DNA from 2 places in the Enterococcus sp. DIV0840 genome. Region 2 is predicted to be linked to the other one. Evidence: predicted binding sites of a transcription regulator. Region 2 holds the regulator's gene; the other holds the start of a gene.
What was found. The regulator HrcA, encoded in region 2, represses chaperone genes, less so after heat shock. The targets are predictions, from matches to a motif close to TTAGCACTCNNNNNNNNNGAGTGCTAA.
Positions count from the first base shown of each region.

Region 1: groES (co-chaperone GroES) is a predicted target of HrcA. The motif match lies at 1,466-1,492, and genes of this name have one in related genera.

Region 1 covers NZ_CP172876.1:1,335,150-1,338,581, reverse strand. Annotated here, with positions in the region: gene groL (chaperonin GroEL) at 1-1,085, opposite strand, end outside; gene groES (co-chaperone GroES) at 1,149-1,433, opposite strand; gene IGL98_RS06315 (hypothetical protein) at 1,657-1,839, shown strand; gene IGL98_RS06310 (CPBP family intramembrane glutamic endopeptidase) at 1,928-2,596, shown strand; gene IGL98_RS06305 (redox-sensing transcriptional repressor Rex) at 2,661-3,326, opposite strand.
Region 2 covers NZ_CP172876.1:2,195,518-2,198,949, reverse strand. Annotated here, with positions in the region: gene hemW (radical SAM family heme chaperone HemW) at 1-857, shown strand, start outside; gene hrcA (heat-inducible transcriptional repressor HrcA) at 1,066-2,109, shown strand; gene grpE (nucleotide exchange factor GrpE) at 2,151-2,714, shown strand; gene dnaK (molecular chaperone DnaK) at 2,781-3,432, shown strand, end outside.

The DNA.
Region 1 (3,432 bases), 860 kb from region 2:
TTTTCACGGTCAAAATCAGAAGTTGTTTCTGCAATTTGATTTTTGATCAATTGAACACGGGCATCGATACCAGCTTTTTCGCCAGCGCCTTCAACGATTGTTGTGTTGTCTTTATCAACAACAACTTTACTTGCATTACCAAGATTTTCGATTGTTGTATCTTTTAATTCAAGACCTAAATCTTCAGTGATCACTGTAGCACCTGTTAACATAGCAATATCTTCAAGCATTGCTTTACGACGATCACCAAAACCTGGTGCTTTAACAGCAACAACATTGAATGTTCCACGAATTTTATTTAAGACAAGAGTTGGTAATGCCTCACCATCAACGTCATCAGCGATGATCAATAATGGACGACTTTGTTGTAAAATTTGTTCTAACAAAGGCAAGATATCTTGAATATTAGAGATTTTTTTGTCAGTGATCAAGATATATGGATTTTCTAAAACAGCTTCCATTTTATCATTGTCAGTCACCATATACTGAGATAGGTAGCCACGGTCAAATTGCATTCCCTCAACCACATCTAATTCAGTTTCGATCCCTTTTGATTCTTCAATTGTGATAACACCGTCGTTCCCAACTTTTTCCATTGCATCAGCAATCAATTGTCCAACACGGTCTGAACCAGAAGAAACAGCTGCTACTTGTGCAATTGCTTCTTTTGAATCAACGACAGTTGAAATGTTGTGTAATTCTTCAACTGCAGTTTTTGTTGCTAATTCGATACCGCGACGAATTCCTAGAGGGTTCGCACCAGCAGTTACGTTCTTCAAGCCTTCTCGAACGATTGCTTGTGTCAACACTGTAGCAGTTGTTGTGCCGTCTCCAGCGATGTCATTTGTTTTAGATGCAACTTCAGATACTAATTTAGCACCCATATTTTCAAAATGATCTTCTAGCTCGATTTCTTTTGCAATCGTTACTCCATCATTTGTAATTAATGGTGATCCAAAAGATTTTTCTAAAACAACGTTACGACCTTTAGGGCCTAATGTTACTTTTACTGTGTCCGCTAAAATATCTACCCCACGAAGCATTGCTGCACGTGCATCTTCTGCAAATTTGATTTCTTTTGCCATAATTCCTTCACCTCAAAAATTTTATTTTTTCTATTTTAAATGTTTTTTATGTTAAAAAATGGATTACTCGACAATCGCAATAATGTCTTTACCAGAAACGATCAAGTAATCATTTCCTTCATATTTAACTTCTGTACCTGAATATTTTTCAAACATTACGGTATCGCCTACTTTTACATCGGCAGGAACTTTTGTACCGTTCTCTAAAACACGGCCTTCACCTACTGCGATAACGTTTCCTGTTTGAGGCTTTTCTTTGGCAGCTGATGCTAAGACGATGCCTCCTACTGTTTTTTCTTCTTCTTTCGCGACTTCAATAACGACGCGATCGCTTAATGGTTTTAACACAATAAATCCCTCCATAAAAATTATTTATCATTTTAGCACTCTTGGTTATCGAGTGCTAACTCACACTATTTATAATACTCATTTCCCTATCGTTTTGCAAGTCTTTTGACTAATTTTATTAAATAATCGATCAAAAAAAATAAGTTCCTTTACAAGGATCGGCATATTCCTTCTCAATCCTCCATTTCATGGTAAAATAAGATCAGAAAGGGAGGCGATTGAAATGAAACAACGGATCACGGGAGCTTTGACGATAACAGGACTTTATTTAATTATTGCGAATGTCGGTAACTTCTTCTTTGGAGTAAGCAGACGTTTTGATTGGACAACTACTTTGTGGGAAGCAGCTTTTTTCTTCGTATTTATCTTTCTGTTATTAGGTTATCGTAATAATCATAAAAAATAATAGTCTTCCGAAATAAATGTCAATTATGGTATACTTTTTTATATTCTGCACTTGTTGAAAGGAGCTTACTATTAATATGCCTAAAAATATGTCTATTAAAAAAACAAGTTTTTCAATGATCCTTATTTATGGGCTCGTATTTTTTTCTCCCTATATTTTCAGACCATTTTCACCAGATGTCGTGATTGCGGGTACAACATTCACTTATATTTTAGGTGCTGCTCTGATGATTTGGCTTTACATTAAAAATAAAAATACCGCTGTTACTATGGTCGAACAAGAAGCGAAACTAACTTCTCCTGTTTTCATCTTCTTACTTGGCGTTAGTGGTATTTTTTTAGCAATGATTATCCAAGCAATTGTTTTTGGTATTGAAACAGCGATCACAGGCGTTCAGCCTAGTTCACAAAATACACAAAATATTATCGCAGTTATTTTAGCGAATCCGTTGTTTATCCTAGCAACAACGATTGGCGGACCAATCATGGAAGAGTTTGTTTTTCGTCGTTCTTTGATTGGTTTGACAGAAAGCTATACTGGTTTTTGGATCGCTGCGATTATTAGTTCTTCTTTATTTTCTGTTATCCATCAAGATGGTCATTTCTTTGTTTATTTTTTCATGGGCTTCTTCTTTGCTCTACTCTATAAAATGACTGGGAAAATTTGGACCTCGATCATCGCTCATTGCGGAATGAATACGCTCGTTGTGATTGCCCAACTTATTATGCACTACGCCAATATTGAACTGCCTAAATAAAATTAAAAATAAAACCCCTGTGATTGCCCTTCTTGTATGAAAAGCAATCACAGGGGTTTTTAAATTATTCTTTTTCGTCTTCGATTTCAGTATCGGCTAATTCATTATCATGATGCAAGAAGTAAATCAATGTTTGTAATTCATTCGTCAAATCAACATTTTGAATCAGAACATCTGTTGGTGCTACTAAACGTGCTGCTGTAAAGTTCAAAATACCTTTCACGCCAGCATCTGCCAACTGACTTACAACTTCTTGTGCTTTTCTAGCTGGTAATGTTAGAATCGCTACTTCAATTTGTTGCACACGAATCTGTTCCATCATATCTGTCATTGGATAAACTGGGATACCATCAACGATTCTGCCAACAATGTCGTCGTTCACATCAAATGCGCAGCTAACACGAATACTATTGCTCTGATGAAATTTATACTTTAGTAAGGCACTTCCTAAATTACCTACACCGATCAATGCTACATTTGTTAGTTCATCATCATTCAATGTTTTTGCAAAGAAATTCATCAGATTCTCTACATCGTAGCCATAACCACGCTTACCTAGTTCGCCAAAATAAGAAAAATCTCGTCGAATTGTTGCGCTATCTACTTGCACTGCATCACTGAGCTCAGTAGAGGAAACTTTATTTTTGCCTGCATCATGCAGAATTCTCAAATAACGATAATATAGGGGAAGGCGTCTTGCCGTTGCTTTTGGAATAATTTGGTCTTTCACAATCGTACCTCCAATACTCTAAATATAGACAAATATCCATCTCTCATAATAGCAGTTGTTCCAGATAAAAAGCAATCTTACCGCTCAGGAAAAGAACTATTTTTCA
Region 2 (3,432 bases):
ATCCTGGAGATTTAACGCAAGAGAAGTTACAGGTCATGAAAGAATATGGTGTAAATCGCTTATCGATGGGAGTTCAGACCTTTGATAATCAGTTGTTAAAAAAAATTGGACGCAAACATACAGCAGAAGATGTCTATGATACGATGAAGTTTTTAGAAAAAGAAGATTTTTTTAATGTGAGCATCGATTTGATCTACGCTTTACCGGGTCAAACCTTAGAAGGCTTCAGAGATACGCTAAAACGAGCAATAGAACTTGATTTACCACACTATTCGCTGTATTCACTGATTTTAGAAAATAAAACGATGTTTATGAACTGGGTACGACAAGGTCGCCTGCAGTTACCTGATCAAGAAGTTGAAGCACTAATGTTCGAAGAAACGATCATCGCAATGGAAAAAGCGGGACGTCATCAATATGAGGTTAGTAACTTTGCGTTAAAAGGGCAAGAAAGCCAGCATAATTTGGTTTATTGGAATAATGATCACTATTATGGTTTTGGGGCAGGAGCTAGTGGCTATCTAGGACATACGCGTTACCGCAATCATGGTCCAATTCAGCACTATTTAAAACCACTAAGAGAAAATCAGCTGCCTACTGTTGAAACGGAAATTTTGACACTAAACAATCAAATGGAAGAAGAACTTTTCTTAGGTTTACGAAAAATGAGTGGCGTTTCCAAGGTGCGTTTCAAAGACAAATTTGGTTTATCTTTAGACCAAGTATACAAAGAGACGATTCCAGAATTAGTTCATAAAGGGTTATTATTGGAAAATGAAAGCCATATCCAACTTACAGAGCAAGGACTTTTTCTAGGGAATGATGTATTTGAAGCATTTTTGATTGATAAAGAATAGAGATAAAAGTTGACAGCTTATTTATAAGTTTTAGGAACGAAACGATAGTCGAAAAGACTTTTGTTTCGTTCTTTTTTATTTTTTTAGCACTCGACGACAAAGAGTGCTAAAAAAGTATGTTTTTCTCTTGACAATTTTGCAAGAACTTGCTATATTAATAATTGTATTAGCACTTGAACAACATGAGTGCTAATGAAGGGTGGTAATTATGATAACAGAAAGACAAAAGAATATTTTGCGACTTATCATCCAAGAATACACAAATACAGGAAGCCCTGTAGGATCAAAGAAACTAATGGAAGAAGGAATTAAGTCAAGTTCGGCAACGATTCGTAATGATATGAAAGCTTTAGAAGAGCACGGATTATTACTAAAGACACATTCGTCTTCCGGTAGAATTCCTTCAATGGATGGTTATCGCTACTATGTGGATCATTTATTGAGTCCTACTGAAATCGAACATGATGAATTAGAAACGATTCGCCATTCATTTGGGAAAGAGTTTCATGAAATCAATGACATTATTGAACAATCAGCTGAAATCCTTTCTGATTTAACAAGTTATACTGCTTTTTCGTTAGGTCCTGAAGTGAAGGAACGAAGACTGACTGGTTTTCGAATTGTTCCATTAAACGAACGCCAGATCATAGCAATCATCGTGACGGATAAAGGTAATGTGGAAAGCCAAGTATTTGCGATCCCAGCATCTGTTTCAAGTCAAGACTTGGAGAAGATGACCCAAATCATCAATGATAAATTGGTGGGTCAGCCGCTATTGACCGTTTATCATCGTTTACGTACTGAAATTCCGATGATTTTACATCGCTATTTCCAAACACCGGATGGTATGATGAATCTATTTGACGCAATGTTAGGACATGCTTTTGAAGAAAAAGTTTTTGTCAGTGGTCGGATGAATCTTTTAGACTTTGGTGTACAAAAGGACATCACACAACTAAAATCAGTTTATTCCTTTATACAAAATACAGATGCGATCACGCACTTGTTGACGGCAGATGAAAAGGCTGATACGCAAATAGCGATTCGGATCGGTTCGGAAATAGGGAACGATTTACTTGACAATATGAGCATGATTACTGCAACATATGAAGTGACAGGTCACGGTAAAGGAACGATTGCTTTATTAGGACCGACAAGCATGCCATATTCAAAAATGTTTGGATTAGTGGATGTTTTCCGCCATGAATTAGCTTCAAAACTTGGTGCTTATTATCGGTTCCTTGATGAATAAGTGAAAAGTTGAAAATATAGAATTCTAATAATTCTACGGAAATGAGAAGGGAAGTTGCCAGAGTGAGTAATAAAGAAGAAACAAATGAAGAATTACAAGAAGAACGCATGGACGCTATCGACGATTCAGGTGTATCTGAGGTAGAAGCAGAAATGACAGAACTTGATAATGCCAAAGCTGAATTATCAGAAATGGAAGATAAGTTTTTAAGAGCACGAGCTGAAATTGCCAATATGAGCAATCGTTTTAAAAATGAGCGTGAATTGCTCGTTCGTTATCGTTCACAGGATTTAGGGAAAAAATTATTACCTTCGATCGATAATTTAGAACGTGCGATGGCAATAGAAGTCGATGATGAACAAGGAGCAAGCTTGAAAAAAGGCATCTCGATGGTTCTTGAAGGCTTACAAGCTGCATTGAAAGATGAAGGCATTGAAGAAATCCCAACTATGGGCGAAGCTTTCGATCCTAATTTACATCAAGCAGTCCAAACGATTCCGGCAAACGATGAAATTCCAGCCGATACAATCGTTGAAGTATTACAAAAGGGTTATAAATTACATGACCGCGTTTTACGAGCAAGCATGGTTGTTGTTGCACAGTAACGACAAAAAATGTTTGTATAATATAAATTGAAAAAAATTAAAATAGAAGATAGGAGATCATTAATTATGAGTAAAATTATTGGTATTGACTTAGGAACAACAAACTCAGCAGTTGCAGTATTAGAAGGCGGAGAAGCAAAAATCATTGCGAATCCAGAAGGTAACCGTACGACACCTTCAGTAGTATCATTTAAAAATGGAGAAATCCAAGTTGGTGAAGTTGCAAAACGTCAAGCAGTGACAAATCCACATACAATTGCTTCAATCAAACGTCATATGGGTGAAGCTGGATACAAAGTAGAAGCAGATGGAAAATCTTATACACCACAAGAAATTTCTGCAATGATCTTACAATATCTAAAAGGTTTCGCAGAAGATTATTTAGGTGAAAAAGTTGATAAAGCGGTTATCACTGTTCCTGCTTACTTCAACGATGCACAACGTCAAGCAACAAAAGACGCTGGTAAAATCGCTGGTTTAGAAGTTGAACGTATTGTCAACGAACCAACTGCTGCAGCATTAGCATATGGTTTAGATAAAACAGATAAAGACGAAAAAGTGTTAGTATTTGACCTTGGTGGTGGTACATTTGACGTATCGATTCTTGAATTAGGGGATGGCGTATTCGACGTATTATCAACTGCTGGTGACAATGAACTAGGTGGAGATGACTTTGATAACAAAATCATCGACTACATGGTAGCAGAATTCAAAAAAG